DNA from 4 places in the Micromonospora aurantiaca ATCC 27029 genome. Region 3 is predicted to be linked to each of the others. Evidence: riboswitches for the same ligand, from Rfam matches in the RefSeq annotation. Region 3 holds a riboswitch; each other region holds the start of a gene.
What was found. A riboswitch is a leader RNA that binds a small molecule or an ion and turns the genes downstream of it on or off. The one in region 3 is predicted to bind cyclic di-AMP.
Positions count from the first base shown of each region.

Region 1: it holds a riboswitch for cyclic di-AMP, as region 3 does, so the genes downstream of both, MICAU_RS00565 (C40 family peptidase) here and MICAU_RS23530 (coiled-coil domain-containing protein) in region 3, are expected to answer to the same signal.
Region 2: it holds a riboswitch for cyclic di-AMP, as region 3 does, so the genes downstream of both, MICAU_RS10385 (C39 family peptidase) here and MICAU_RS23530 (coiled-coil domain-containing protein) in region 3, are expected to answer to the same signal.
Region 4: it holds a riboswitch for cyclic di-AMP, as region 3 does, so the genes downstream of both, MICAU_RS02860 (coiled-coil domain-containing protein) here and MICAU_RS23530 (coiled-coil domain-containing protein) in region 3, are expected to answer to the same signal.

Region 1 covers NC_014391.1:113,486-121,016, reverse strand. Annotated here, with positions in the region: tRNA gene MICAU_RS00585 (tRNA-Gly) at 338-411, opposite strand; gene MICAU_RS00580 (zinc metalloprotease) at 656-1,648, shown strand; gene MICAU_RS00575 (pyridoxamine 5'-phosphate oxidase family protein) at 1,718-2,263, opposite strand; gene dcd (dCTP deaminase) at 2,342-2,920, shown strand; gene MICAU_RS00565 (C40 family peptidase) at 2,985-4,016, opposite strand; cyclic di-AMP (ydaO/yuaA leader) riboswitch at 4,030-4,164, opposite strand; gene MICAU_RS00560 (N-acetylmuramoyl-L-alanine amidase) at 4,403-6,436, shown strand; gene MICAU_RS00555 (C40 family peptidase) at 6,507-7,517, opposite strand.
Region 2 covers NC_014391.1:2,194,703-2,202,233, forward strand. Annotated here, with positions in the region: gene MICAU_RS10365 (polysaccharide pyruvyl transferase family protein) at 1-396, opposite strand, end outside; gene MICAU_RS10370 (acyltransferase family protein) at 552-1,769, shown strand; gene MICAU_RS10375 (hypothetical protein) at 1,850-2,194, shown strand; gene MICAU_RS10380 (hypothetical protein) at 2,330-3,094, shown strand; cyclic di-AMP (ydaO/yuaA leader) riboswitch at 3,403-3,545, shown strand; gene MICAU_RS10385 (C39 family peptidase) at 3,749-4,591, shown strand; partial or broken gene MICAU_RS10390 (alpha/beta fold hydrolase) at 5,042-5,578, shown strand; gene MICAU_RS10395 (CDP-glycerol glycerophosphotransferase family protein) at 5,784-7,460, opposite strand; gene MICAU_RS10400 (bifunctional cytidylyltransferase/SDR family oxidoreductase) at 7,480-7,531, opposite strand, start outside.
Region 3 covers NC_014391.1:5,337,879-5,345,409, forward strand. Annotated here, with positions in the region: gene MICAU_RS23520 (HelD family protein) at 1-1,100, shown strand, start outside; gene MICAU_RS23525 (cation diffusion facilitator family transporter) at 1,205-2,119, shown strand; cyclic di-AMP (ydaO/yuaA leader) riboswitch at 2,264-2,394, shown strand; gene MICAU_RS23530 (coiled-coil domain-containing protein) at 2,399-3,472, shown strand; gene MICAU_RS23535 (SRPBCC family protein) at 3,498-3,950, opposite strand; gene MICAU_RS23540 (STAS domain-containing protein) at 4,054-4,413, opposite strand; gene MICAU_RS23545 (hypothetical protein) at 4,832-5,236, shown strand; gene MICAU_RS23550 (BON domain-containing protein) at 5,397-6,071, shown strand; gene MICAU_RS23555 (redoxin domain-containing protein) at 6,131-6,628, shown strand; gene MICAU_RS23560 (DsbA family protein) at 6,625-7,179, shown strand; gene MICAU_RS23565 (winged helix-turn-helix domain-containing protein) at 7,183-7,531, opposite strand, start outside.
Region 4 covers NC_014391.1:574,847-582,377, reverse strand. Annotated here, with positions in the region: gene MICAU_RS02890 (heavy metal translocating P-type ATPase) at 1-2,107, opposite strand, end outside; gene MICAU_RS02885 (DUF8832 domain-containing protein) at 2,125-3,105, opposite strand; gene MICAU_RS02880 (heavy-metal-associated domain-containing protein) at 3,142-3,348, opposite strand; gene MICAU_RS02875 (metal-sensitive transcriptional regulator) at 3,429-3,728, shown strand; gene MICAU_RS02870 (SHOCT domain-containing protein) at 3,855-4,064, shown strand; gene MICAU_RS02865 (YibE/F family protein) at 4,227-5,501, shown strand; cyclic di-AMP (ydaO/yuaA leader) riboswitch at 5,656-5,786, shown strand; gene MICAU_RS02860 (coiled-coil domain-containing protein) at 5,791-6,819, shown strand; gene MICAU_RS02855 (carbonic anhydrase) at 6,879-7,531, opposite strand, start outside.

The sequences.
Region 1 (7,531 bases), 1.8 Mb from region 3:
GGCCCGCCTCCCCAACGGGGAGGTTCTCGTTGGGCAGGCTCCGCAGATCATCAAGGCGTTCGATATCAAGAGCTTGGGGGACGTGCTTCTGCCCTGGCGGATCATCGAGCGCGGCATCCGTGGGGTCACTCTGCTTGTAGCCCGAGACGCCGACGGCGCAGGCGGCGCCCAGCAGGGCCCGCAGCCGGAGACCACGACCGGTACGGCCAACCAGGGGGAACCGCCGCAGCCCTCGGCCGGACCGTGACGGCACGCTAATGACACCGGTCGTGCTGGCTGGCCACTGAATATCGAAGGCCCTGACTCGGGACTCTCGTCCTGATCAGGGCCTTCGCGCTGGAGCGGGTGACGGGAATCGAACCCGCACTGTCAGCTTGGGAAGCTGATGTTCTGCCATTGAACTACACCCGCAGGCGGCACCACTCTACCTGAAGGTCACCACCCCTGTGCATCCAGGTGCCCGCGCGCCACTTCGGCGAGGTGGCGGCATCGGCGGGCGGTTGACCCCGCCACCTCCCCGAACTGGAGTGGATCAAGCACTAACGTCGACAACGTATGGGCGTTCTCAAATGCGTCGATGGGATGTAACGTCTGCCCCACGTTTCCGAACCGGCGTGACACACCCCCTGGCACGCCGTCAGAAAGAGGTGGGCCCATGGGACTCCGTCCCAACCTGCTGACCCGGCGTACCGCCGGTGTCGCGACGTCGACCCTCGCGCTGCTGCTCAGCACCGCCGCCGTCGGCGTCGTCCCCGCTGCTTCGGCCTTCTCGGCCGCCCCGGCCGGCGTCTGCGCCGAGCCGGCCGACGCCCACGCCGACGAACACGCGAACGCGCGCGTCGCGAAGGGCGGCAACGCCAAGCTCGACCCCAACCACCTGACCGCCAAGCAGGTCCGTGACCGTGAGGCCGACCTCGCCGCCGCGCAGCGCGAGCGGGCAAGCTTCCGGACCGGCGCCGTCGCCCCGCTGGCCACCGTGACCATCCCGGTCGTCGTGCACGTCATCCAGGAGAACAGCACCCGGGCCGGTGGCAACATCACCGACTCGATGATCAACCAGCAGATCACCGTGCTGAACCAGTCGTACGCGGGCTCGACCGGCGGCGCCGCCACCGCTTTCGGGTTCCAGCTCACGAAGATCAACCGGGTGACGAACCCGTCGTGGTACCCGATCGTGCAGGGCTCCTCCGCCGAGCGCTCGATGAAGACCTCGCTGCGTGAGGGCGGCAAGAACACGCTGAACATCTACCTCGGCGAGCTGAGCAACGGCCTGCTGGGCTGGGCGACGTTCCCGAAGCGGACGCTGGACAAGATGGACGGCGTGGTCGTGCTGAACGAGTCGCTGCCCGGCGGCACCGCGACCAACTACAACCAGGGTGACACCGGCACCCACGAGGTCGGCCACTGGCTGAACCTCTACCACACCTTCCAGGGCGGCTGCTCCGGCTCGGGCGACAGCGTCTCCGACACCCCGGCCGAGGCGTCCCCGGCGTACCAGTGCCCGACCGGCCGCGACACCTGCTCGACCGCCGGCAAGGACCCGATCACCAACTTCATGGACTACACGTACGACTCCTGCATGTACCAGTTCACCGCCGGCCAGGCGAGCCGCATGCTCACCGCGTGGAACGCCTACCGCGCAGCCTGACCGTCGTACCGCGTACCGGTGCCGGCCCTGTCCTCGGACGGGGCCGGCACCGTTTCGTCGTGGGCCGGGTCAGGCGGCCGGGCGGCGGGTGTCGAAGCCGTGCCGGCCACGCCGCCCTTCGGCGGCGAGCGGGTCACGCCGGGCGGGTTCGGCCCCGCGCGGATCGAGCCAGACCCGCACCTGCGGCGGAGCGGCGCCGGGCTGCCCCACCGGGTCGCGCCGCGTCAGCATCGCCGCCTCGACGGTGAACTCGAACAGCCGCCAGTCGCCCTGCGGCGACGCGCGGCCGATCCGGGCCAGCCGGGCCACCGTGGCGGGGTCGGTCACCGGCCGGGCGCGGCCTGCCACGTACGCCTCGTCGTCGCTCTCCTCCGGCGGGAACGAGTGCAGCGCGTAGCGGCCGTCGCGTTCGAGGTCGCGGCGCTTCGGCGAGTCGATGACGAAGCACCAGAGGCCGTCGGCGGTGAACACCGGGGAGACCGGGTGGACCCGGGGGCCGCCGTCGGCGCGGACCGTGGCGAGGTAGCCGAAGCCCGGCCCGTACTGCTGCATCAGGAGGCGGATCTCGTCGGCGAGGCGGGGCTCGTCGGCGGCGAATTCGGACCAGGAAGCCATGTGGACACTCTATCGAACACGTGTACGAAGATGTAGTGCGACACGCAGGTCACCGGCACCTGTCGCTATGGTGTTCCGATGCTGCTCTCCGACCGCGACCTGGTCTCCGAGATCAAGGCCGGCACGCTCGCGCTGGAGCCCTTCGAGCCCACGTTGGTGCAGCCGTCGAGCATCGACGTACGCCTGGACCGGCTGTTCCGGGTCTTCAACAACCACCTCTACACGCACATCGACCCGTCGATCCAGCAGGACGACCTGACCTCGATGGTGGAGGTGCCGGAGGGGCAGCCGTTCGTGCTGCACCCGGGCGAGTTCGTGCTCGCCTCCACCCTTGAGGTGATCTCGCTGGGTGACCAGCTCGCCGGCCGGCTGGAGGGCAAGTCGAGCCTCGGGCGACTGGGGCTGCTGACCCACTCGACCGCCGGCTTCATCGACCCGGGTTTCTCCGGTCACGTCACGCTGGAGCTGTCGAACGTGGCGAACCTGCCGATCACGCTCTGGCCGGGCATGAAGATCGGCCAGCTCTGCATCTTCCGGCTCTCCTCGCCGGCCGAGCACCCGTACGGCTCGGCCGTCTACGGCTCGCGTTACCAGGGGCAGCGCGGACCGACGCCGAGCCGGTCCTGGCAGAGCTGGCGCACCTGGCCGACCCGCTGACGGCGCCCACAGTTGTTAATAAGGGCCCCCTCCTCTACCGGAGGCGTTAAGAGGGGGCCCTTCCTTACACCCGGCCGTAGCTGTTGATGTCGCCGTCGTCGACCCGCTTCATGGTGATCGGCTTGCCGGACTGGGAGGCGTGCACCACCCAGCCGTCGCCCACGTACATCGCCACGTGGTGCAGGTCGCTGTAGTAGAAGACGAGGTCACCGGCGCGCAGCTCGGCCCGGCTCACCCGCTTCGTCATGCCGTGCTGCTGGCGCGCGTTGTGCGGCAGCGAGACACCGCCCTTGGCCCAGGCCGCCAGGGTCAGGCCCGAGCAGTCGAAGTGATCCGGCCCGGCCGCGCCCCACACGTAGATCTTGCCGATCTGGGCGCAGGCGAACTTGACCGCCGCTCCGGCAGCGCCACCGGGGTAACCGGCGGGGCAGGGCGCCGGGCGCAGCGGGCCGCCGCCACCGTTGCCGTACACCTTGAGCCGCAGCTTCTGCAGCCGGGCGATCTCGGCGTCGATCTGCTTCTTCTTCGCCGCGAGCTGGGCCTCGGTACGCGCCAGTCCGGCGATCATCTCGTCCAGCGGCTTCTTCTTCGCCGCCAGTTCGTCGCGCAGCGCGGCGACGGAGCGCACCTGCTCGTGCTGGCGGTGCGCGAAGCGGTCGAGCAGTTCCAGGCCGTTGACCAGGTCACCGGGTGAGCGGCTGCCCAGCAGCGCGTTGACGGTGGAGAGGTTGTCACCCTTGTAGGCGTCGGCGGCGAGTCCGCCGACCTGGCCGAGCGCGGCGTCCACCCGGGCCTGGAGGGGTGCGATCTGCCGGCCGAGCGCGTCGGCCTGCTTGCGCCGCGCGGCGAGCTGCTCGCGTACGGCGTTGACCTGTTCGATGACCGGTTCGAGTTTGTTCCAGTCGCGGTCGATCTGCGCCTCGATCTCGGCGACCGAGGGTTCGGCGTGTGCCGCCGTGGCGCCGCCGGTCAGGATGACTGCGGTGCCGACGAGAGCGGCGAGGGCTGTGGTGAAGCGGGACCAGCGGGTACGCGGCACAGCCGTGGACCGGTCGACCGACCGGCTCGACGACGGCCGCGGGGCATGGAGTGCCACCGGGCGTCCGTACTCCTTCTTCCGTACCGCCTACCGGGTTAGCTGACGGATTCGGGCGGGAAGGGAGCCGCCCTACCGCATCGCTGCGGATTCACCCCAGGTACCTGGTTCCCCGGCTCGCCCGGAGGCGACTCGGCGGTGTCGGACCGTCACCGACCGGGTTGGACGGTGAGACGTGCGGCCGACGATTCACCAGAGTAGGGACCACCGTTATCGATCCGCAACTTCCAGCGCCGTGACACTCCGTACGCGATGAGGCGCCGCACCTCGGTCGGAGGTGAAATTTTCTTTCAAGGCTGATTACTCACTGGAAAGGTATTGACCCTCGCGGGTGTGCGGAGTGAGGGTGGAAACGCAGTGACCCCCATCCCTGTCCAGGAGGTTCGATGCACCTCTCCGCCCCGCCGTCGGGCAGACGGATACTGCTCGCCGCCGCAGTGGCGACAGCCACCGCGCTGGCGACGACCGGCCCGGTGACAGCCGCGCCGGACACGTCCGCGCCCGCGAGCGACCGGCAACAACAATACGCCGCCGCCGCGGCCGAGTACGGCGTACCGCAGAACGTGCTGCTCGGTGTCTCCTATCTGGAGTCCCGCTGGGACACCCACACCGGGCAGCCGAGCACCAGCGGCGGCTACGGCCCGATGCACCTGACCGACGCCGCGCACATCCTCGCCATGCCGGGCAGCGCCCACGTCGACGAGGACGAGGACCCGCGCGGCGACGACTCCCGGCCGCTGAAGCTCGATCCGGCCACCGCGGCCGCACCGAAGCGGGAGACCCCGCTGCCGCCGGCCTCGCTCCAGACGCTCGACGCCGCCGCCGCGCTCACCGGGCTCGACGCGGGCACGCTGCGCACCGAGCCGGCCGCGAACATCCGCGGTGGCGCCGCGCTGCTGGCGTCGTACCAGAAGGCTCTGGGTGGGCCGGTCGGCGCCGGCACCGACCCGGCGGCCTGGTACGGCGCGGTGGCCCGGTACTCCGGCGCGGACACCTCCGACGCCGCGGCGGCCTTCGCCGACGAGGTCTACGACCAACTCGGCCAGGGCGCCAGCCGGACCACCGACGACGGCCAGCGGGTCACGCTCGCCGCCACCGCCGCGAAGCCGGACCGTTCCCGGCTGGCCCGCCTGGGCCTGCGCAACGCCGAGCGACCGGACGGGCTGGAGTGCCCGGTGCGGCTGGCCTGCGAGTGGATCCCCGCGCCGTACGAGCAGCTCAGCGACGACCCGGGCGACTACGGCAACCACGACCTGGGCGACCGGCCGAAGCAGCAGAAGATCGAGTACATCGTCATCCACGACACCGAGGGCTACTTCGGCCCGAGTGTCGACCTGGTGAAGCGGGCCGACTACCTGGGCTGGCACTACACGCTGCGCTCGGTGGACGGCTACATCGCCCAGCACATCAAGACCAAGGACGTGGGCTGGCACGCCGGCAACTGGTACGTCAACGCCAAGTCCATCGGCCTGGAGCACGAGGGCTTCGCCGGTCAGGGCACCTGGTACACCGAGGCGATGTACCGCACCTCCGCCAAGCTGGTGCGTCACCTGGCGCTGAAGCTCGGCATCCCGATGGACCGGCAGCACATCATCGGCCACGACAACGTGCCCGGCATCAACGCCGGCGCGGTGGGCGGCATGCACTGGGATCCGGGACCGTACTGGGACTGGTCGCACTACTTCGACCTGATGAAGGCGCCGTTCCGCAGCACCGGCACGCCCCGTACCGGCCTGGTCACCATCGACCCGGACTTCGCCACCAACCGGCCGGCGTTCTTCGGCTGCAACCAGCAGCCGCCGGGCGTCCCGACGCCCCGGCCGCCGGCCGAACCGTGCCCGTCGCGCGGCTCCTCGTCGGTGATCCTGCGGACCGCGCCGAGCCCGGACGCCCCGCTCGTCAACGACCTCGGGCTGCGCCCGGACGGCACGCCGGACACCATGTACATCTCCGACCACGGCGCCCGCGCCTCCGCCGGTCAGACGTACGCGCTCGCCGGCCGCCAGGGCGACTGGACGGCGATCTGGTACCTCGGCCAGAAGGCGTGGTTCCTCAACCCGGCCTCCGCGCCGACGGCCAAGTGGGCCACCGGCTTCGTCGTGACGCCGCGGCCCGGCAAGGCCACCATCCCGGTGTACGGGCGGGCCTACCCGGAGCAGGCCGCCTACCCGGACACCATCCCGTACCAGACCATCTCGCCGCTTCAGTACACGTTCGCCGCCGGCCAGCGGTACGCGGTGGGCGGGGTGCTGCCCGGCGAGTACTACCGGGCGGTCTCGTTCGACGGTTCGGCACCGGGTGACCGGACCGTGGTCCGCGGCGAGAACCGCTACGTGCAGGTCCAGTTCGGTCACCGGATCATGTTCGTGAACCTGGACGACGTGCTGATCCTGCCGTCCCCGGTCGGCGCGCCGCGCTGACCCGGCACCGCACACGGGAAGGCCCCCGGTCCGCGTGGACCGGGGGCCTTCTCGCTGCCAGGGTTCCGGATCAGGCGACCCGGACGAAGCCGGCGATCGGCATCGTGCTGATGCTCGACACCTGGACCGGTTTGCCGGTACGTGGCGCGTGCACCATCACCCCGTTGCCGAGATAGAGCCCGACGTGGTGCAGGTCGGAGCCGAAGAACACCAGGTCACCGGGGCGGGCCTCGGAGCGGGAGATCCTGCGGCCCTCGTTCCACTGCGCGCCGGTGAAGTGGGTCAGCGAGATGCCCGCCGCCTTGTACGCGTACTGGGTGAGACCGGAGCAGTCGAACGAGTTCGGGCCGGTGGCGCCCCACACGTACGGGTCACCGACCTGGGCGCACGCCGTCTTGATGGCGGTCCGCGCGGCGCTGCTCACCACGCCGTCGACGGCGGGGCAGCCTGCCGGGCGGATCGAGGTCACCGGCAGCATGGCGGTCAGCCGCTTGATCTCCGAGTCGATCTGCTTCTTCTTCGCCGCGAGATCGTTCTGCTGCTTGATCTCCAGCGCGATCAGCGCGTCGAGCTTCTCCTTCTGCTTGTTGTACTCGTCGCGCACCTTGAGCACACCGGCGATCTGGCGGCGCTGGTCCTCGGCGATCCGGTCCAGCATGACCAGCTGCTCGGCCAGCGCGCCCGGCTTGGAGTTCACCAGCAGCGCACCCAGCTCCTGCGACGGGCCCTGGATGTAGTAGCGGGCCGCGATGTCGCCGACCTTGTTCATGGCGAGCGTGGAGGCCAGCTCCAGCGGCACCATCTTGTCCTTCAGCGCCTTGGACTTCTTCTGGTTGGCGCGAAGCTGCGAGCGGACCTTGTTGAACTGCTCGATGGTGGGTTCGAGCTGCTGCCACTGCTTGTCGATCTGCGCGTCGATCTCGTCCACCGACGGCGCCGCGTGCGCCGGGGCGGTCAGCATTCCGGCGCCGACCGCGGCGGCCGCGACCAGGGTGACCAGACCGTGTACCACCCGTCGGAACCCGGCCCGCCGGCCGGGTGGAGCGCTCGGGGCGTGACGTTGAGGGGGCGTGGTTGCCACCGGCACGGACTCCT
Region 2 (7,531 bases), 3.1 Mb from region 3:
GAACGCGCGGACCGGCTCGTCGATCGGCCGCAGGTACTCGCGGTCGCCGTCGACGTTCGTCTGCACGCCGACGCCGAGCACCACCACCGGGATCTTCAGCCGTTCGATCAGCCGGGTCAGCGGCGTCAGGCGGTGCACGAAGCTGCGCCGGAACGCGTTCGCCAGCGGTACGACGAACACGTCGTGCCGCTCGTTGATCTCGTCGGCGAGACGCGGGTCGGCCGGGGTGCGTGTCGGTGTGATCTCGGCCGTGGAGGTGGCGAGCAGCTTGTGTGCGGCGTGGCTGAAGACCAGGTTGCCGCTGTTGTCCCCGATCCAGTTGCCGGCGAACGTCTCCTCGGGCGTGAGGACGTCGAACGGGCCCTTGCGGGCGCGGAGCAGGATCCGCTGGTGCATCCGGTTCGCTCACCTTCCGTACGGCACGGCGTGCGGGCGGGAGCCGGGTGGGTGCCCGCGCGTGCAGAACGGAAATCCTATCCGCCGCCCGAGCGGAGCCGAGCGGACGTCGGCTCGCCGGGAACGTCCCGGTTCCCCGGGGTAGGGTGCCCGGAATGACCAGCGCGCCGACCGTCACCCGTGCCCCGCGACTGCCGTCGCTGACCGGATTGCGGTGGGTGGCCGCGCTGCTGGTCTTCGGCTTCCACGCCGGGACCATGGGGATCGTCGCCGAGCCGCACCTGAAGCCCCTGGTCGACAAGGCGTTCAGCCTGGGCCTGTCCGGCGTCGAGTTCTTCTTCATCCTCAGCGGGTTCGTGCTGGTCTGGTCGTACCGGGACGGGGAGCGCGCGTGGACGTTCCTGCGCCGCCGGTTCGCCAAGATCTACCCGAACCACGTGGTGACGTTCGTCGCGGCGCTGGCCGTAGCGGCCTGGTTCGCCGACCCGGTCGTGCCGTGGGCCGCGATCGCCAACTTCTTCCTGGTCCAGGCATGGATCCCGCTGGGCGGCTACTTCTACAGCGTCAACAACGTGAGCTGGTCGCTCTCCTGCGAGCTGGCCTTCTACCTGTGCCTGCCGCTCGTGGTGCCGTGGCTGCGCCGGGCCCGTACCGGCGTGCTGCGGACCGTGCTGGTCGCGGCACCACTGCTCATCCTGGCGCTGTGGCCCGGCCAGCAGCTCGTGCCGGAGGAGCAGCGGTGGTGGTTCACCCAGATCTTCCCGGTGACCCGGTCGCTGGAGTTCTGGATGGGCGTGGCCGCCGCCGAGCTGATGCGCCGGCACCGCTGGCGCGGACCGAACCTCGCCGCCGCCACCGGGATCTTCGTCGCCACCTGGGTGATCGCCGCGCTGTGGATCCCGGCCGAGTTCTGGGCGGCGCTGCTCGCTGTCGCGTACCTGCTGGTCATCGCCGCCGCGGCGGACGCCGACGTGCGCGGCCGCCCCACCCCCTGGCGGTCCCGGGCGATGGTCTGGCTCGGTGAGGTCTCGTTCGCCTTCTACCTGGTGCACGTGCTCGTCATGGTCACAGTGCTGCGGCTGACCGGGCACTGGGGGACCGGGCTGCCCGGCTGGCGCGGCCCGGTCGCGGTGCTCGGCTTCCTGGTGGTCACGCTCGCGCTGGCCGCCGCGCTGCACCGCTGGGTGGAGACACCGATGATGCGCCTGCTCGGCCCGTCCCGCCGGGCCCGCGCGGCGTCGCGCGCACCGGCCGTGCCGGGTCCGCGCGAGCCCGCCGAGGCCGCCACCAGCCCGGCCGCCGACGGCGGCGCGAGGCCCGTCACCGGTCCGGCCGAGGACATCGAGTACGCCGGGCGGCGTCGCCCGGACTGACACGCGCACACGTCCGCCGGTCGATCCGCGACACGCCGTGCGGCGGTGCGTTCGTGGGGGATCGGCGGTAATTTGTACCCGTGCTTCCGATCGCGCTCACCTGCCCCGTGTGGTGGGTGGCGCGCTGGACCGCCCGGATGCTCGCCAGTCTCGCCGTGGTCGTCGCCTGTTCGTTCGGCGCCGCCACGCTGCCGGCCGGTGTCGCCGCTGCCGCCCCGGCTCCGGCGGTCGCCGCCTCGACGTACACGGTCACCGGCGCCTCGACCGCGACGCGGCCGGAGGCCGACCGCGTGGCCGAGCGGCAGGCCGCTCCCGCCGGGGTTCCGGCGCCCGCGCCCCGGGCGGCCGCCCCGGCCGTCGTGGAGCCGGTCCCGGCCGGACGGGCCGTCGCACCGGCCGGCCCGCGGGCACCGCCCGCCCGCTGACCCGCTCACGGGCCGCGCCCGTTCTCCGCACCCACCGCACGTCATCCCCGCACCCGCCCCGGCGGCCCTCCACCGGCCCGCCCCGGCGAGGTCGTGCGGGTCCTCCCGCCAGGTCCTTCCCGTGAGGTGCCGACCATGTCGCAGACCGCTCTGTACCACTTCCTCACCTCCGTGCCCGAGGCCGCCGCCATCTGGTCCTTCCTCCTGCTGCTCGCCTTGGGCCTGCTCGCCGCGCTCGTCGCCCGGCCCGAACGCGACCCCGCGCCGGAGACCGCCCCCGAGCCGGCCGACGCCGACGTCGCCCGCCGCGACGACCTGACCCGGTACGCCGAGGAGGTGGCGGTGGCCGCCGCCGGGGCCGCCCAGACGGCCCGTCGCCGCCGGGAGCAGTGGCTGGCCGCGCAGGACGAGGCGGACCGGGCCTGGACCGCGTACGACGAGGCGGACGCCGCCGCCCGCCGCCTCGCCGGCGCCGCCGCGCTGGCCGCGCCGCGCACGCCACGAACCCCTGCGGAGTACGCGGCCCGGGAGCGCTGGCTGCGCCACGCCGCCATGACGGCGCACTGGCGGGGCGACCTGACCGCCCGTCAGCTCGCCGACGTGCTGGCGCGCCGCAACGGGTGGGATCCGCGCCGGCACCCGGCCGAGCAGGAGATCGTGCTGGCCCGCACCGTCAGGGACGGGCGCCGGGCCGGATGGGAGAGCGCCGCCGCGCGGGAGCGGGCGGCCTGGCGGGACGCGGAACTGGCCGCCGAGGCCGCCCGGACGCTCGCCGCCGAGGCGTACGCGGCCACAGTGGCGCTGCGGCCCGCCCCGGCGTACCGGAGCGCGACGGCGAGCGCCTCGCCGGTGCCCGCGACGGTCCGGAACGCGCGGTGGCGTCCGGCCCGGGTCGGCTGAGACGGCCGTCTCGACCGAATCGTTACCCGGAACGTGGTGAGCCCGGTCACCCTGGCCGCCGAAACGGGCGCCGGGCGCAGAGCGGGTCATCGAGTATCGCGATTGCGGGCCGGGTGGTCGCCGTCTGTCCGCTTTCCGCCGCCAGGCGCCGTCGAAACTGCTTGTCCCATTGAGTGAAGTCAGTAACCGGGTGTTCCGAAATCCGTTACCACGGATCACGTTTACGCAGGTGGGAGCGCTTGGCAGGGGACATACCCACCGGTAGTGTCGGCGCGTCCGATGCGGTAATCGATCGCCGACGGCGACGCCGCACCGACCCGCCTAATCGTGTTCCACGAACCGGGGACCCATGAGCACCATCGGGGTGAATCCGCGAGCCCACGGCCCGCGGTAGGGCGTACTTCCCGCCCGAATCCGTCAGCTAACCCGGTCGGCGGCCACGGAAGGAGTACCCCGCGTGCCCACCCCTCGATCGTCTCCCGCCTCCACGGCGAAGCGGTGACCGCGCGCGCCTGACGCGCGATCGGCAACCGCCCCCTGGGCGCCCGGCATCACGGGCGTTCCCGATCCCCCGGCCATCCGGCCCCGCCAGCACGTGTGAGTTCCTCCGCGTGCCGGGCCGGCGTGTGCCGCTCACGCCCCGTGGAGGATTTCGTGAAGCACCACCTGAAGCGTCAGCTGCGACGGATCGTCACCGAACGCCCGTACCAGATCATCGCCGGATCGGCCGCCGCGCTCGTGCTGGCCGCCGGCGCCGGCACCGTCGCCACCGCCGGTGACGACGCCCCGGTCCAGGAGAACACCGCCGCGGTCGCCGACCTCGGCGCCGCCCGCCTCGGCGAGCAGCCCGCCAGCCGCAGCGAGGCCCGCATCGCCGTACCGCAGGCATCGCCCAGCGCCTCCGCCACGCCCAGCGCGTCGCCGAGCGCCTCCCCGTCCGCGAAGGCCGCTGCCGACCCGGACACCACGCCCAAGGCCAAGCCGAAGCCGCCGTCGAGCAAGTCGCTCGACTACGACTACCAGGCGCAGATCAACTACTTCTACTGCGGCCCGGCCGCCGTGCGCAACGCGCTCAGCGCCGCCGGCATCGAGCGCAGCCAGGACGCGCTCGCCGGCCCCCTCGGCACCACCGAGATGGGCACCAACTCGGCCGAGGACACCACCCGTGTGCTCAACCAGCAGGTCAAGGGCAACCCGTACCGGACCCGCATGATTCCCGGCTCGGCCACCCCGGCGCAGATGGACCGCCTCCAGGCCGACGTGGTCGAGGCGATCACCAACGGCCGCGGGGTCGTCGCGAACGTCGCCGGTACGGCCACCGACACCAACGGCGGCTGGCACTCGTTCCCGGGCGGCCACTACGTCGCGGTGGTCGGCTACAAGGACGACGGCCGGACCGTGCGGATCGCCGACTCGGCCGACCCGTCGCTGCCCTCGTACTGGATCACCACGATCGACCTGGCGCACTGGATCGCCAGCCGCGGCTACTCCGCCTGACCGTCCCGCCAGCCCCGAAGGCCGGCACCCCACCCGGGGTGCCGGCCTTCCCCGTCTCGCCCGCCCTCGCCCCCGTCCCCGCCTCGCCCCTCGCCCTCGCCCCGCCCGGCCCTGGCGCGGCCCTCACGCCGCCTTGGCGCGCCGATCTTGGACTTTTGGCGCCCAGTTTGTCCGGCTCGCCCGCTATGAAAGGTGCCACAACTCCAAGATCGACGGTGAGGGCGGAGTGTGGGCGGCCGGAGCCGGGGCGAGGGGGCGCCAGGGGCGAGGGCCGCGCGCGGGGGCGAGGACGGGGCGGGGGCGAGGGCGGACCGGGGGCGGGGTGTGGGCGAGCCGGGGCGAGGGTGGGGCGGGTCGGCGGGTTCGGTCTCGCGTGTCCGGGGCGGGCGGTGGCAGACTGCGCCAATGGGCGATGCGACGGGGAAGCGGCACCTGATTCTCCTGCACGGCATGGGTGCCACAGGCGAGGTGTGGCTGCCCTGGGCGCCGCTGCTGGAACGCCGCTGGCCCGGCCGCTGGCTCGCCCCCGACCTGGCGGGTCACGGCTGGTCGCCGCCGCTCGACGGCTACTCGTTCGAGGCCCTGGCCCAGCGCGTGGTCGACGGGCTCGGCCCGGTCCGGCTCGGCCCCGAGGACCGGCTGGTGCTGCTCGGGCACTCGCTCGGCGGGGTGGTGGCGCTGGCGCTCGCGGCCCGGCAGCGAGGGCTTCCGGTCGACACGGTGGTCGGGCTCGGCATCAAGGCGGTCTGGTCCCCGGCCGAGCTGGCGAAGTCGGCGGAACTGGCCGCCCGGCCGGTCACCTGGTTCGCCACCCGTGACGAGGCGGCCCGCCGCTACCTGCGCGTGTCCGGGCTCGCCGGGCTGTTCGCCCCGGATCATCCGGTGGTGGAGGCGGGGCTGCGGCGGGAGGACGGCCGCTGGCGGCTCGCCATGGACCCGGCGGCGTTCGCGGTCGGGGAGCCCCGGCTGCCGGTGCTGCTGGCCGCCACCGATGTGCCGGTGCTGCTGGCCCGGGGCGAGCTGGACCCGATGGTGACCGACGCGCAGCTCAAGGAACTGGGCCGTGCCGGTGGCCACGCTGCCCGGGCTGGGCCACAACGCGCACGTCGAGGACCCGGCGGCGGTGCTCGCCCTGCTCGACCCGTACCTCTGAGCGGGGGCGAGCCGGCCCGCGACGGGCCGGCTCGCGTTTCTAGCCGGCCGCGCGCGGCCCAGGGACCGCCCAGTCGGGTTCCAGCTCGCGGCGGGCGGCGGACAGGAACGCCTCGGCGTAGGCGTCGGCGGGGAAGTCGCCCAGGTAGCGGGTCCGCGCCGCCCAGCGCTGTGCCGCCTTCGGGTCGGCGTCCAGCAGGTCGGTGAGCACCTCGTCCACGTTGGACATGTCACGCCGCAGCACGTAGCCGGACGCCGCGAGCGGGAACCGCTCGACGAAGTGCTCGCCGTCGGCGCCGGTGTCGGTGACCGCGTACGGCTTGCCGGAGTAGAGCCAGTCGGAGATGACCCCTGACACGTCGGAGACCAGCGCGTCGGCGCGGTTGACGCACTCGGTGAGCGTCAGCTCGCGGGCCGCGGCGGCGCCCCACAGGTGCGGCCGGCCGGTCTTCGCCCGGTCCGCGGCGAGCAGTTCGGTGAGCCGGGCGAGCTGGCGGGCCGAGGCCGGGTTCTTGCCGGTGTACGGGTGGGCGCGCAGGATCACCGCGGCGCCCCTGTCGATCAACCGGCGGATCAGCGTCTCGGCCACCGGCAGCGAGCAGTAGTTCGCGTCGGCGTGGTGCCCGGTCCAGGTCGGGGTGTAGAGGACCGTGGGGTGCGCCGGCGAGGTGACCGGCTCCCGGCGTACCTCGATCGCCTCGACCTGGGGCCGGCCGACCACGACGAACTTGTCGGCGGGGATCTCCACGCCGGCGCGGGCGTACCTGTCGATCGCGGCCTGCCCGGCCACGAAGATCTTGTCGAAGATGGCCGAGACCGGGTTGGCGCTGGGGGCCTTGTCGCTGTCGCCGTGGTGCAGCTGCACGTGGGTGAGCTGGTTGAACCGGATCAGGTGGGCGTTCTTCGCGCCGTGGTTGACGTAGAACGCGACCCGCAGGCTGGGCACCAGCGCCTCGTCGAGCGCCTTCAGCGTGGGGCAGAGGACCACCGGCGCGCGGGTGGCGGCGGCCACCGCGGGCAGGAGCTCCGGCTCGCGCAGCACCACCACGAACGGGCGGCCGATCCGTTCCAGGTACGGCAGCCACATGGTGACCTGGTACTCCGAGCCGGGCGGCGCGGAGAAGTGCAGCACGAACTCGGGCTGGTGGCGGCGCAGTGCCCGGCCGACCGGGCCGCCTCCGGCGGGCGGCCGGAACCGGCGCCGGGCGAGGTCCAGCGCGACCGCACCGCATCCGGCGCCGACGAGCAGCGCGGCGACCAGCGCCGTCCACGCGGGCAGCGTCAGGGCGGCGGCGAGCGCCACCACGGCGAGCAGTACCAGCAGCGCGTCGCCCAGCCGGGCGGCGACGACGGGTGTCCACGTGCGGACCGGGAGGTTCGCCGCCCGGATCTCCAGTGCGCCGGCCTGCCGCAGCGGGCCGACCAGCAGCACCAGGCCGAGCAGGACCAGCGCGGTGGTGGCGAGCGCCGGGTCGAAGCCGTCGTCGAGGCGACGGGCGTAGCCGACCAGGATGCCGGCGGCGACGAGCACCGTCTCGGCGAGCCCGTCGGCGGACGGCCGGACCCGGCGCTCCCAGGCGGTGGCGGCCAGCGCCGCGACCGCCAGGGCCAGGCCCCAGCCGGTGGCGCCGGTGAGCGCCACGACGAGGAAGGCCAGCACCGCCAGCCCGGTGGTCAGCCCCCGGGCGAGCAGCTTGCGGACCAGGTCACCACGCATCTGGTACGTCCCGTCGGGTTCAGGCGTCGGCGGACAGCTCGGACCGGTGCGGGCCCGGCTGCGCCGGTACG
Region 3 (7,531 bases):
ACGAGGTACGCCGGGCGGCGTTCGACGCGGTGCTCGCCGCGCTCTACACGCAGGCCCGCACGCTGCGGGTGGGCCGGCTGCCGGAGCAGCCCGCGTTCGAGGACGAGATCATCGAGCGGCCGGAGTTCCGCGAGTTCCTCAAGGCCTGGTGGCCCCGGCTGCACCCGAGGCACGTGCTGGACTGGCTGGCCCGCCCGGACCGGCTGCGCCGCTACGCCGGTGGGATCCTCTCCTCGGCGGAGATCCGGCTGCTCGGCGACGCGTACCGGAGCCTCGCGACCGAAGGGCTGACGGTGGCCGACATCGCGCTGCTGGACGAGCTGGACGCGCTGCTCGGCAAGCCGGTGCGGCGGGCCCGCCCCAAGCGCGACCCGTACCAGCTCGCCGGTGGCGTGCGCGAGCTGAGCACGTACGCCGATCGGCAGCGCGCCGCCCGCGCGGCGGCGCGGGAGCGTCCGGACGACTACCGCGACTACGCGCACGTGGTGGTGGACGAGTCGCAGGACGTCTCGCCGATGCAGTGGCGGATGGTCGGCCGGCGCGGGCGGCTGGCGTCCTGGACGGTGGTCGGCGACCCGGCGCAGACCGCCTGGACCGGCGACCCGCAGGAGCTGGACCGGGCCCGGGACCAGGCGCTGGGCCGGCGCAAGCGGCACCGCTACGAGCTGACCACCAACTACCGCAACTCGGCGGAGATCTTCGCGGTGGCGGCGGCGGAGATCCGCCGGCTCTACCCGGACCTGCCGCTGCCCGACGCGGTGCGGTCCACCGGCGTGCCGCCGGTCGAGCGCACGGTGCCCGCCGCCGACCTGCCGGCGGCCACCGTCGAGGCGGCCGAGGCGCTGCTCGCGCAGGTGGAGGGCACCGTCGGCGTGATCACGCCGGTGCCGCGCCGGGACGAGGTGGCCGGCTGGCTGGGCGGGCTCGGCCCGGGCCGCCTCCAGGTGGTGACCAGCCTCCAGGCCAAGGGCATGGAGTACGACGGCGTGGTGCTGGTGGCGCCGAGCGAGATCCGGGCCGACCCCGGCTCGGGTGTCCGCACGCTCTACGTGGCGCTGTCCCGGGCCACCCAGCGTCTCACCACGCTCGACCCCTCCTGACGGACACCCGACCGTGACCCGGCTGTCACCCATCGTTCAGTTGCATACATAGCGATGTGAACATACATTGGGCCTGGCCGGTACGGGGCAGGAAGGGTGTTGGCGTGGGCGCAGGTCATGACCACAGCGGCGCGGTGACCAACGCGGCGCACCGCCACCGGGGCCGCCTCTGGGCCGCCTTCGCGCTGCTCGCCGCCCTGATGGTGGTCGAGGCGGTGGCCGCCTTCACGACCGGCTCGCTGGCGCTGCTCTCCGACGCCGGGCACATGTTCACCGACGTCCTCGGCATCGGCATGGCCCTCGCCGCGATCACCGCGACCCGCCGCGCCGGCACCGACCCGCAGCGCACGTTCGGGCTCTACCGGCTGGAGGTGCTCGCCGCCCTCGCCAACGCCGTGCTGCTCGGCGCCGTCGCCATCTACGTCCTGGTCGAGGCGGTACGCCGGTTCGGCGAGCCGCCGGAGGTGCTGGCCGGCCCGATGCTCGTGGTGGCGGTGCTCGGCCTGCTCGCCAACATCGTCGCGTTCGCGCTGCTGCGCGCCGGGTCGAAGGAGAGCATCAACCTGCGCGGGGCGTACCTGGAGGTGCTCGGCGACCTGCTCGGCTCGCTCGGCGTGATCGCCGCCGCGCTGGTCATCGCGGCGACCGACTGGTGGTGGGCGGACCCGCTGGTCGCCGTCGGCATCGGCCTGTTCATCCTGCCGCGCACCTGGCGGCTCGGCCGGGCCGCGCTGCGCATCCTGGTGCAGGCCGCGCCGGAGCACCTGCAGGTCACCGCCGTGCACGACCGGCTGGCCGCCGTACCGGGCGTGGCCGAGGTGCACGACCTGCACGTCTGGACGCTCACCTCGGGCATGGAGGTGGCCTCGGCGCACCTGACCACCGATCCGGGCGTGGACCCGGGCGTGGTGCTGGCCGCCGCGCGGGCCGCCCTGCACGAGGACTTCTCCATCGATCACGCCACGTTGCAGGTCGAACCCGGAGCGTCCGCCGGAGTGTGCGGACAGACCGAGTGGTGATTAGGACACACTTAAATCACTGTGGCTAATGTAGTCTTATGCCGGTTTTGCCCCGCCTAGTGGCACTGCTCCACGGAGCCGTGCCCGGGCAGCGCCGGTAGTCTCGGTCGCGGCCGCACCCGCGGGCGCCACCCGGCCCCGGTGGGGCGGCCGTCGCCTAATCGTCCGCAGGGACGAGCCGGGGAACCACGTACGTGGGGTGCATCCGCGTCAGCGGTAGGGATCTTCCGTCCCGAACCCGTCAGCTAACCCGGTCGGCGTTGACGGAAGGACGTGTGAATGCCCCCAGTGGCACCTGTACGACGGACGGCCGCCCGGTTGGCGGCCCTGCTCGTCGCGACGCTGACCCTCGGCGTCGCGACCGTTCCGGTCTCCCCCGCCTCGGCGGCGCCGGTGACCGGCCTGCTCGCCGCAGCGCCCGGCGACGACGAGGGTGGCACGCCCGAACTGCGTGCCCAGCTCGACGCGGCCAGCAAGGGCTGGCTGGAGGCGAAAGCCGCGCTGAACCGGTCGGTGAGCCGCCAGAAGCAGCTGAACGAACAACTCAAGACGGTCGGCGCCGAGCTGGCCGTACGCGACGCCAAGGTCGGCGAGATCGCCGCCGTGGCGTACCGCAACGGCCGTCTGGGGACCGCCGGGGCGCTGCTCGGCAGCAGCAGCCCGGAGGGCTTCATGGACCGGGCCGCCGCGCTGGAGCAGGTCGCCGCGCACGAGGACCGTACGCTGCGCGACCTGATCACCACCCGGGACGAGGCCACCCGCACCCGCGCCCAGCTCGACGGAGAGATCCGCGAGCAGCGCAAGCAGGTGACGGTGATGGCCAAGCGCAAGGAGCAGGCCGAGCGCGCCCTGGAGGTGGCGAACGACCGGGCCTCGCGCAGCAGCAGCGGCGGTGGCAGCGTCCAGGGCACCTCCAGCAAGAACGCGAAGCCGGCACCGCGCAACTCGGACGGCTCCTGGCCGTCGGAGTCGTGCAGCGTCAACGACCCGACCCCGGCGAACGGCTGCATCACCCCGCGCACGCTGCACGCGCTGCAACAGGCCAAGGCGGCGGGCTTCACCCGGTACGTCTCGTGCCACCGGCCCAGCGGCTCTGGTGAGCACCCGAAGGGGCGGGCCTGCGACTTCGCCGCGCAGAAGAACGGCTTCGGCGGCGTGGCCACCGGCGGTGACCGGACGTACGGCAACAACCTGGCCGCGTACTTCGTGCGCAACGCCGACCCGCTCGCCGTGCTCTACGTGATCTGGTTCAAGCAGATCTGGCTGCCCAGCAGCGGGTGGAAGTCGTACAGCGGCGGCAACGGCGACCCGTCCAGCGACCACACCAACCACGTGCACCTGTCGGTGTACTGAGCGCGCCCCGAGAGGGCCGGCCGGATCAGGCCGGCCGGCCCTCCAGGGTCGCTCCGAGACGAGCCGCCAGGCCCAGGTGAGCCGCCCGGGCCTGGCGGAACGCGTACCCGAACAGTGGCGCCGGAGCGGTGAGCGTGATCTCCACGTCGATGCGTACCGTGCCGTCCGGCTCGTCGCGCAGCCGGGTGTGGTTGCGGACCGTCGTCGCGGGCTGCTGACGCGCCACTGTGACGACCTCGTCCTCGCCGGCGATCAGCACGTCCGCCTGGTACGTGACCGGGAAGTGCAGCGGGCCGAGTTGCAGCCGGTCGGTGATCGCGTAGCTGGCCAGCGCGCCCGGCCGGGCCGGCAGCTTCCGGACCCGGACGATCAGCGGATGCAGCTCGCCCTGGCGACTCAGGTCACCCAGTAGCGCCACCGCTTCGGCCCGGGTGCACCGGGCCTGCACGGTGTAGCTGAAGCTGTCGCTGCTCTGCAAGCGGGCCCCCTCGCCGTCGTGCGTCGCGACGATCGTCCCGTACCGACGCCGGACTGGCAACGGGTAGAAAGTCCCCTGGCTGCAGGGGGTGTGAACGGCGCGCTCAGGCGCCGGGCAGCACCTCGGGGGTGTCGTCGGCGAACCACGGCTCGGGCGCGCCGAACAGGCCGAGCAGGCCGGTCACCCAGAGCTGCCGGTGCACGAACCGGCTCGGCTCGGTGACCACGAGCTTGACGCCGCTGACCTCGCAGGTCTGGAAGCCGGCGACCATGGCGCTGATGCCGACCGAGTCGATGAACGTGACGAGCCGCATGTTCAGCTCGATTCGCGAGGGACGGCCCTTGGCGAGCACTTCGGCGATCGCTTCCCGCACCTCGTACGCGGTGTCGACGTCGATCTCCCCACGGGGCGCGATCTGGACGACACCACCCGGCCGCACCGACTTCACGATCGACAGGCTCACGCGAGCACCTCCACTCGCCCATGACGGGCGCCTCATCAGTACGCGGGCCGCGACCGAGAGTATTCCTCCAACGGCCCGGTCGCCACCCCCCGGGATGAGCAATTCGCGAACTGGGCACACCTGGGCGTACCCAATCCGGACCTCCGGGTTCCAGTTTCCCCTGTATGGCGGGTCGCGGCCAACCGTGCGACCGGGCGGGCCCGCCGATCCGCCGACCAGGGTAGCGGGCGCACGCACGTCCCGTGGGCACCGGTCCCGGCGCGTTCGGGTGGTTCGTCCCGTTCGCTGCTCACGGCCGGGAACCACGGCGTGGTTTGCCACGCGCCCCGGTGGGGCACTGCCCGAGACAGTGAACCCGCCGGATGGACACCGGAGTCCGAAGTGGCCGCCGGCCTTCGGCACCCGAGGAGGTAGAACGATGTTCGGATCCAACCTGCTGGACCGCCGGGGCAAGGCCGAGCGGGTCGCCGACCAGGCGTGGCAGAACCTGCTCTCCGCCGCCGGTTCCGCCGGTGACAGCGTGCGCGACGCCACCCGGACCGCCCGCCGCAGCTCCTCCGGCCTGGCCGACGACGCCACCGACCTGGTCGGCTCCGCCGCCGACGAGGCACGCCGCCGGGCGTCCCTCGCCTTCGACGCGCTCGCCGGCCGCCGGCCCGCCCTGCCCTGGACGCTGCTGATCGCGGCGGCGCTGGCGGGCGCGGCGATCGGCTGGGCCGCCGGCACCGCGGCGCGCGCCGCCGGCAGCCGGGACCGGGCCGCGGACGAGATCGAGTTCGTGGACGTGGACCGGCCGAACTCGCCGGCCGGCCTGGACGGCTGACCCGCCCGTACGACACGACGACGGCCGCCCCCGGGACTCCCGGGAGCGGCCGTCGTGCTGCCTCACCCGCCCCGGGTGAGGCCCGCTCACCCGGGGCGCGCGCAGGATCGCGGGTGCGGGACCACGTGCCCGCGCCGCGATCGACGGGAGGGGGAGCCGGATGGCCACCGACACGATCACGCGTACCGACCGGGACATCCAGTCCGCCGTGCTCGACGAGCTGACCTGGGAGCCGCGGGTCGGCCCGGACGAGATCGGGGTGACCGTCACCGAGGGCGTGGTGACGCTCACCGGCCGGGTGGACAGCTACGCCAAGAAGTGGGCCGCCGAACGGGCCGCGCACCGGGTCGCCCGGGTCCGCGCGGTCGCCAACGACCTCGCCGTCCGGATCGACACCGGGGCCGGACGGGATGACCCGGAGATCGCCGTCGCGGCCGTACGGGCGCTGGAGTGGGACGCGTTCGTACCGATCGAGGCGTTGCAGGTGACCGTGGCCGACGGCTGGGTCACGCTGCACGGCGAGGTCGAGTGGGAGTACCAGCGGCGGGCCGCCGAACGGTCGGTCGCCCGGCTCACCGGCGTACGCGGGGTGAGCAACGGGATCGCCGTGCGCCCCGCGGTGCACGCCGACGGCCGCGACCTGGCCGAGCGGATCGTGGACGCGCTGGCCCGCAACCGCGCCACCGAGGCCGAGGAGGTCGACGTACGGGTGCACGGCGACACGGTGCTGCTGGACGGGCAGGTCCACTCGGCCGGCGAGCGCGAAGAGATCGAGCGGGTGGTGTGGAACGCCCCCGGCATCCGGGAGGTGCACAACCACCTCGTCGTGCGCTGACCGGAACCACCCCGCCCGGGTGAGCCCGCCTCACCCGGGCCGCGGCCAGGGTGGGAGGCATGAGTGATCCGAACGGGCTGATCACACCCGGGCAGGCCGCGCCCGGGTTCACGCTGCCGGCGGCGCCGGACGGGCGCGAGGTGGGCCCCGGGCAGTTCCGGGGCCGTCCCGTGGTACTGGCGTTCTACCCCGCGGACTGGTCACCTGTGTGCGGCGAGCAGATGGCCCTGTACCAGGCCGCCCTGCCGGAGCTGGAGCGGTACGACGCGGTGCTGCTGGGCATCTCGGTGGACAGCGTCGACTCGCACCGGGCGTTCGCCGAGAGCCGGGGCATCCGGATCCCGCTGCTCGCCGACTTCGAGCCCAAGGGTGAGGTGCCGCGCCGGTACGGGGCGTACGCGCCGCACGGGCAGTCGGAGCGGGCACTCGTGGTGGTCGGCCCGGACGGCCGGGTGGCCTGGAGCCACCTCTCCCCGCCCGAGGTGAACCCGGGCGTGGACGGCATCCTCGACGCGCTCGAGAGCCTGGACTCGGATCGGCGGGTGAGTGCCGCATGACCACGCCCCTCCAGGTCACCACCGCACGGCTGCGGATCCCGGTGACCGAACGCGACCATGTCCGCGGGCCGGTGGACGCGCCGGTCACGATCGTCGAGTACGGCGACTTCCAGTGCCGGTTCTGCGGCGCCGCCTACCCGAACCTGACCGAGGTGCTGCGCCAGCGGGCCGACACGGTGCGGCTGGCGTACCGGCACTTCCCGATCACCAACGTCCACCCGTACGCGGAGAGCGCCGCGGAGACCGCCGAGGCCGCCGCCGCCCGGGGCCGGTTCTGGGAGATGTACGACTGGCTCTACCAGCACCAGGACCAGCTCGACCAGGTGCACCTGTCGCTCGGCGTCGAGCAGATCGGCCTGTCGCCGGAGGAGATCGCCGCGGAGGTCGGCCGGCAGGAGTACGCCGACCGGGTCCGGCAGGACTTCGTCGGCGGCATCCGCAGCGGCGTCAACGGCACCCCGACGTTGTTCGTCAACGACGTCCGGCACGACGGCGGCTACGACCTGGCCGAGCTGCTGGCAGTGGTGGACGCCGCCACCGACGACGGCTGACTGTCAGATCAGCCGCAGCTCGCGCGCCCGCCGGACGGCGTCCCGCCGGCGGGTCGCGTCGAGCTTGCGGTAGATGTTGCGCACGTGCGTCTTGACCGTGTTGACCGACAGTGACAGCTCGGCGGCGATCTCCACGTTGGACAGGATGCTCTGGAGATAGCGCAGGATGGTCAGTTCCCGCTCGGTGAGCGGCTCGTCGAGCGACCGGGCCGGACCGTCGGCCGGTGCCGCTGCCGGTTGCGCGTCCACGCCCCGGACCAGCTCGCTCACCGTGGCCCAGTACGCGGTGCCCGAGTCCAGGCGCGCGGCGAGCAGGTCCCGTACCCCCGGGTCGGCCCGGGTGAAGACGCGC
Region 4 (7,531 bases), 2.3 Mb from region 3:
ACAGGTTGCCCTTGATGATCGCCAGCGTCCGCCGGGAGAGCCGGATGGCGTCCGCGGCGGCCATCAGGTCGCCCCGGACCAGCGTCAGGTCGGCCGCCTCGATGGCCGCGTCCGTGCCGGTGCCCATGGCCAGCCCGAGATCGGCCCGGGCCAGCGCGGCGGCGTCGTTCACCCCGTCGCCGACCATGGCGACCACGCGGCCCTCCCGCTGGAGCCGCTCGACCACGTCGACCTTGTCGGCGGGCAGCACCTCCGCGATCACCTCGTCGATGCCGACCTCGGCCGCCACCGCCTTCGCCACAGTGGTGTTGTCGCCGGTGAGCAGCACCGGCTTCAGGCCCAGCTCACGCAGCCGCGCGACAGCAGCCCGGCTGGTCGGCTTCACCGCGTCGGCCACCGCGAGCACGCCCCGGGCCCGCCCGTCCCAGCCGGCCAGGATCGCCGTCCGCCCGGCGGCCTCCGCGCCGGTCGCGGCCCGCTCGACCTCCTCGGGTACGTCGAGACCCCGCTCCCGCAGCAGCCGGGCCCGGCCGACCACCACGGTCCGGCCGTCGACGGTGCCGGTCACGCCCAGCCCTTCGGCGTTGGCGAACTCGCCGACCGGAGGCAGCGGTCCGGCCTCGGCCGCGGCTTCGGCGACGGCCCGCGCGATCGGGTGCTCGGAGGCGGCCTCCAGCGCACCGGCCACCCGGAGCAGTTCGTCGGCGTCCTCGCCGTCGGCGGGCAGCACCTCGGCCAGCGCCATCCGGCCGGTGGTGACGGTACCGGTCTTGTCCAGCACCACTGTGTCGACCCGGCGGGTGGACTCCAGCACCTCCGGCCCCTTGATCAGCACGCCGAGCTGCGCGCCCCGCCCGGTGCCGACGAGCAGCGCGGTCGGGGTGGCCAGGCCGAGCGCGCACGGGCAGGCGATGATCAGGACGGCCACCGCGGCGGTGAACGCGGCGGTCGGCCCGGAGCCGGTGCCGAGCCACCAGCCGAGCGTGCCGGCGGCCAGCGCGATCACGATCGGCACGAAGACGCCGGAGATCCGGTCGGCGAGCCGCTGCACCGCCGCCTTGCCGGTCTGTGCCTGCTCCACGAGTCGCGCCATCTGGGCGAGCTGGGTGTCCCCGCCGACCCGGGTGGCGCGGACCACCAGGCGGCCGCCCGCGTTCACCGTGGCGCCGACCACGGCGTCGCCCTGGCCCACCTCGACCGGCACCGACTCGCCGGTGAGCATGCTGGCGTCGACTGCGGACGTGCCCTCCTCGACCACACCGTCCGTGGCGATCTTCTCGCCGGGCCGGACCACGAACCGGTCCCCGACCGCGAGCCGGCCGACCGGGATCCGGGTCTCCTGCCCGTCGCGCAGCACCGCCACGTCCTTGGCGCCGAGTTCGAGCAGGGCGCGCAGCGCCGACCCGGCGGTGCGCTTGGAGCGCGCCTCGAAGTACCGCCCGGCCAGGATGAACACGGTCACCCCGGCGGCGGCCTCCAGGTAGATGTTGCCGGCACCGTCGCCGCGGGTGATGTCGAGGCTGAACGGGTGCTTCATCCCGGGCATGCCGGCGTCGCCGAGGAACAGCGCCCAGAGCGACCAGCCGAACGCGGCCAGCGTGCCGAGCGAGACGAGCGTGTCCATGGTCGCCGCGCCGTGCCGCAGGTTGATCAGCGCGGCGCGGTGGAACGGCAGCCCGCCCCAGACCACCACCGGGGCGGCCAGGGTGAGCGAGGCCCACTGCCAGTAGTCGAACTGCCAGGCCGGAACCATGGCGAGCACGATCACCGGCAAGGTGAGCACGGCGGAGACCCAGAGCCGGGTACGCGCGGTGCGCAGCTCGTCCACCGGCTCCCCGGCCGCTGCCGCCTCCGCCTGCTCGGGCGGCGGCGGCACCACAGCGGTGTAGCCGGTCTTCTCGACGGTGGCGATCAGGTCGGCCGGCGCGATGTCGTCGGCGTACCGGACGGTGGCCTTCTCGGTGGCGTAGTTCACCGTCGCCTCGACGCCGTCCATCCGGTTGAGCTTCTTCTCGATCCGGGCGGCGCAGGACGCGCAGGTCATCCCGCCGATCGCCAGTTCGATCAGGTTCGGCGCGGTGGGCAGCGCCTTTCCCGTGGCAGTCATCGCGGCACCTCCGGCGCTCAACTGTGCCCGTGACCCGGGGTGCCGTGTCCGGCGTCCGGGGTCGGTGCGGTGGTGGGTGCCGGCGCGGTGGGCACCGGCGCGGTCTGGTCGCCGGCCAGGACGGTGAACTCGGCGGTGTGCACCGCGTCGCCGTGCCGGAAGTCCAGGTAGAGACGGTACGCCCCGGCCGAGGGCACCTCGGCGGCGAACGTGATCGCCGGCCCGGCCGGTGTGCGCCCGTCGCCGGGCGTGCCCTCCGGGTGCACGTGCAGGTACGCCAGGTCGCCCTGCCGCAGCGCCACCAGGTGCCCGTACGCGCCGAGGTAGGGCGCGAGGTCGGTGACCGGCCGCCCGTCACGGCTGACGGAGAGCGTGAGCCGGCTGGTGCGGCCCGGCTCCGGCGTGCCGGTCAGGGTGACCGTGTAGCCGTCGACGGTGGTGCTGGTCGCCGGTGCCGGCAGCGGCCGGGCGGTCAGCTCGCCGGGGACCGTGACGTCCAGGCCGAGGGTCAGCGGCTCGCCGCCTTCGGGGGTGAAGTCGGCGAACGCCCGCCAGACGCCGGGGCCGCCGAGCGGTGAGGCGACCCGCCAGGTGCCGTCGCCGGTCATCTCCGGATGGACGTGCCGGAACCCGGAGAGGTCCCGGCGGGCGACGATCAGGTGCATGCGCTTGTCGTGGGCCACCTCGAAGCGGGTGACCGGCGCGCCGTCCGGGCCGGTGATCCGGAAGGCGAACTGCCCGGCCGGGGCGCCGGCGGGCTGGAACGTGTAGCCGCGCTCGGAGACGAGCAGCCCGCCGGGCAGGTGCGCGGAGGCGCCGCCCGCCTGGCTCTCGTCACCGTGGCCGGTGTCGCCGGCCCCGTGGTCGCTGTCGGTGTCGTCGTGTCGGGTCTCGGCGGCCGGGGCGACGGGATCGGTCAGGTTGCCGATCCCGTACGCCGCGCCGAACACCGCCACGAGGCCGAGCGCGAAGCCGCTGAGCTTCGTCGCCGTGTTCATGGTGTCTCCTCGGTTGTCGCGGGTCCGCCGGACCCGTCACACACCGACGAGGTCGTAACCGGCCTCGTCGACCGCCGCGCGGACCGTGTCCACGTCCAGCGGGTTCTGACTGGTGACGGTGACCCGGCCGCCGGCCAGGTCGACCTGGACGTCGGTGACGCCCGGAAGTGCGCTCAGCTCGGTGCTCACCGAGTTGACGCAGTGCCCGCAGGTCATGCCGTTCACCTGGTAGGTGGTCTCCATCTCGCCCTCCGATCTGATACCCCCCAGGGGTACGTCCCGAACGTTAGCATACCCCCGAGGGGTACGCTATCCTCGGTTTCATGACCGCGCCGTCCAGCCCGACCCGGGGCTACACCGCCAGCAAGGACCAACTCCTCGCCCGGCTCCGCCGGATCGAGGGCCAGGTCCGTGGCATCGAGAAGATGGTCGAGGACGACCGTTACTGCATCGACGTGCTGACCCAGATCTCGGCCATCCAGGCGGCGCTGGACAAGGTCGGCCTGGGCCTGCTCGACGGCCACGCCCGGCACTGCATGCACGAGGGCGCCGCCGAGGGCCGGGCCGACGAGATGGCGACCGAGATGATGGCCGCCGTCGGGCGCCTGATGAAGCGCGGCTGAGCGGGGACCTCCGGCCCTCAGGACCAGGGCACATCGACCCGTGCCGACGCGCCCGGGCGGACGTACCGTCGAAGTGGCGGGCAGGCCGGACCGGCGGACCCGCGGCGACGGACGGAGGGCGGCCCGATGATGTGGCAGAGCCCGATGATGGGCTGGATGTGGATCTGGTCCCTGCTGGTGCTCGGGGTGCTGGCGGGGCTCGTCTGGGCGGCCGTGCGGTGGACCGGCCCGCAGTATCTGGGCCCGACGACGGCCCGGCGCATCCTGGACGAGCGGTACGCCCGCGGCGAGATCGACGAGGACGAGTACCGGCGGCGCCGGGCGGGCCTGGCCTGACCCGAGCGGGGCGCGTCACCGGTCGCGCCGCCCGGGAGCGGCCGGCCGGGCTGTCTACCATGGCCGGGCGACGACCCGGACGTGGTCGACACGTCCGCGCCGGCCGGGTGACCAGACCGGTCCGGCGGACCAGGCGTCGCCGCGACCGTTGGGAGAGACGCCATGGGTGCCGACCACACCCGCCCCGCACCCGCCGCGCCGCCGGGCGTACGACGGCTGCTCGTCGCCGTGGTGGTGCCGCTGTTCGCGCTCACAGTGATCGCGGCGCTGGTGCTCTGGCCCGGGCAGGACCGGGAGCCGGTCGGCGGCGCTGACGTCCCCCGCTACCACGGCACCGTGACCCGGGTGGTCACCGAGCCCTGCCCGCCGACCCCGGAGGCCCCGGAGGGCGGGGGTGGCCCCTGCGGCACGGTGACGGTCACCGCCGAGCAGGGCCCGGACGCGGGCCGGCAGGTCGAGACGCCGATCCCGGCCGGGCCGGGCGCACCCCGGGTCGCGGTCGGAGACGAGGTCGTCCTGGTCGAGCTGACCGACCCGGCCGACCCGGCGGTGAAGTCCTACAACATCGCCGAGCACCAGCGCGGCACGCCGCTGATCTGGCTGATGGTGCTGTTCGCCGCCGCGATCGTGGCGTTCGGCCGGTGGCGCGGGCTCGCCGCGCTCGGCGGCCTGGTGGCCAGCTTCGCCATCCTCCTCGGCTTCGTGCTGCCGGGCATCGGCGCCGGCCAGCCGCCGCTGCTGGTCGCGATCGTGGGCGCCGCGTTGATCATGTTCGTGGTGCTCTACCTGACCCACGGGATCACCGCGCAGACGTCGGTCGCGGTGCTCGGCACGCTCGGCAGCCTGGTGGTCACCGGCGTGCTCGGCCTGCTCGCCACGTCCGCCACCCACCTGACCGGCTTCGGCAGCGAGGACGCCACCACGCTGTCCATGTTCCAGGGCGACGTGGACCTGCACGGGCTGCTGCTGGCCGGCATCATCATCGGCTCGCTGGGCGTGCTGGACGACGTCACAGTCACCCAGGCGGCCACCGTCACCGAACTGGCGCACGCCAACCCCGGACTGTCCCGGCGGCAGCTCTACCGGGCGGCGACCCGGGTCGGCCGGGCCCACATCGCATCCACCGTCAACACCATCGTGCTGGCGTACGCGGGCGCCTCGCTGCCGCTGCTGCTCCTCCTGGTTGCCGACTCCCGCCCGGTGAGTGAGATCCTCACCAGCGAGTTCCTCGCCCAGGAGATCGTCCGCAGCGCGGTGGCGACGCTCGGCCTGATCGCCGCCGTACCGCTGACGACCGGACTGGCCGCGATCGTGACCACCGCCGGGCGGCGCTCGCGCGGCGCGGAGCCGGCGCCACCCGCGGCCCGGCCGCCGGCCGGACGCGACGACGCGCTGGAGGCCCTGGGCGGCGGGAAGAGTACGGAGGCCGCATGGTGACACTCCGCAGCGTGACCATCGATTTCAAACGCGACGCTGGTCACGGTGCGCCACGGCGAAATCTCGCTATTGGTCGGCTTCCGGACGTAGATCCTCAGGAGTGCTGTCAGGTAACCTCGCTGCCGGTCACCGCCGAAGGCGCGCACCGGCGCCAGCGGTGCCGCCGCCCAATCGCCTGCGGGCGAACCGGGGAACCAGGTACATGGGGTGAATCCGCGACAGCGGTAGGGGCCACTTCCGTCCCGAACCCGTCAGCTAACCCGGTCGGCGGCCGACGGAAGGGAACACTGTGACGGCACCCCTGCGCCGCTGGCTGACACCCGTGGTGGCCGTGCTGGCCTCGCTGGCCGTGCTGGCCGGGCCGACCCCGGCGACCGCGGCCCCCACCGCGGCGGCCCCCGGCAACCCCTCGGGACACGAGGAGGACGGCGAACCGCCGCTCATCACCGAGGCGATCGACGCCGCCAACCGGGCCTTCCTCCAGGCCAAGGCGAAGCTCGCCAAGTCCCAGGACCGCCAGCGGCGGCTGGCGGCCGAGGTGAAGACGGCACAGGCCGAGCTCGAAGCGCTCAGCCCGCAGGTCAACCAGCTCGCTGCCCAGTCCTACCGGACCGGCCGGATGGGCGCGATGGCCATGCTGCTGGAGAGCAACTCACCCGACTCGTTCGTCCGCCGGGTCAACGCCCTGGACGAGCTGAACCTCCTCAACGCGCAGCGCCTGGCCGCCATCAACGCGGTCAAGACCCGCGCCGAGCAGGCCAAGATCGCGCTCGACGCCGAGGTGCGCGAGCAGGAGAAGCAGAAGAACGCGATGGAGCGCGAGAAGGTGCAGGCCGAGCGCGCGCTGAAGCTCGTCGGCGGTCTCGGCTTCACCGGCGGCCTGGTCTCCGCCACCTCACCGGTCGCCAAGATCGGCCCCGGCCGCACCGCCGACGGCGGGTGGAAGGCGGAGTCGTGCAGCGAGGACGACCCGACCACCTCGGGCTGCGTCACGCCGCGCACGCTGCACGCGTACAAGGAGGTCCGGCGCGCGGGCTTCAAGCGCTTCGTGGGCTGCTACCGGCCCGGCGGGCCGTGGGAGCACCCCAAGGGCAAGGCGTGCGACTGGTCGCTCCAGAACAGCGGCTTCGCGCCCTGGCACAACAACGACACCCGCCGGTACGGCAACGAGGTGGCCGCCTTCCTCATCCGCAACGCCGACCGGCTGGGCATCTACTACGTCATCTGGAACCGGCAGATCTGGTTCCCGGCCACCGGCTGGAGTTCGTACAGCGGACCCTCGAACCACACCGACCACGTCCACATGTCGATGCTCTGACCCGGACACCACGAGAAGGGGCCGCCCTCGGGCGGCCCCTTCTTCGTCGTCCGTGCGTATCAGCCGGCCAGCGCCGGGTCGGCGGGCGCGGCCGGGGCGGGCAGCGGGGCCGGGGCCTGCGCCACGGTCCGCACCTCGCCACCGGCGAGCCGGTACGACATGCCCACCACCGTGCACCGCCCGGCGGCCACCCGCTCGGCCAGCACGGCGGACCGGGCCAGCAGCGTCTCCACGGTCTGCGCGATGTGGACGTCGACGATGCCGTCGAGGTCCTCGACCCCCTGGCGGGCGGCGCGCAACAGGCTCGGCGAGACCGCGTCCACCACAGCGCCCAGGTGCCCGGCCGGGGCGGCGCCGGTCCGGACCCCCTCCCGGGCGGCCTGGACCGCGCCGCAGGAGTCGTGCCCGAGCACCACCACGAGCGGGGTGCCCAGCACGGTGACGGCGTACTCGACGCTGCCGAGCACCTCCGGCCCGGCGGTGTGCCCGGCGGTACGCACCACGAAGAGGTCACCGAGACCGCGGTCGAAGATGATCTCGGCGGCGAGCCGCGAGTCGGAGCAGCCGACGATCACCGCGAACGGGTGCTGGCCGTCGGCCACAGCCGCCCGGTGCCCGGCGTCCTGATTCGGATGCTGCGGGACGCCCGTGACGAACCGGTGATTACCGGCACGCAGTTCGGTCAGTGCCTGCTCCGGGGTGCTCGGCGTCA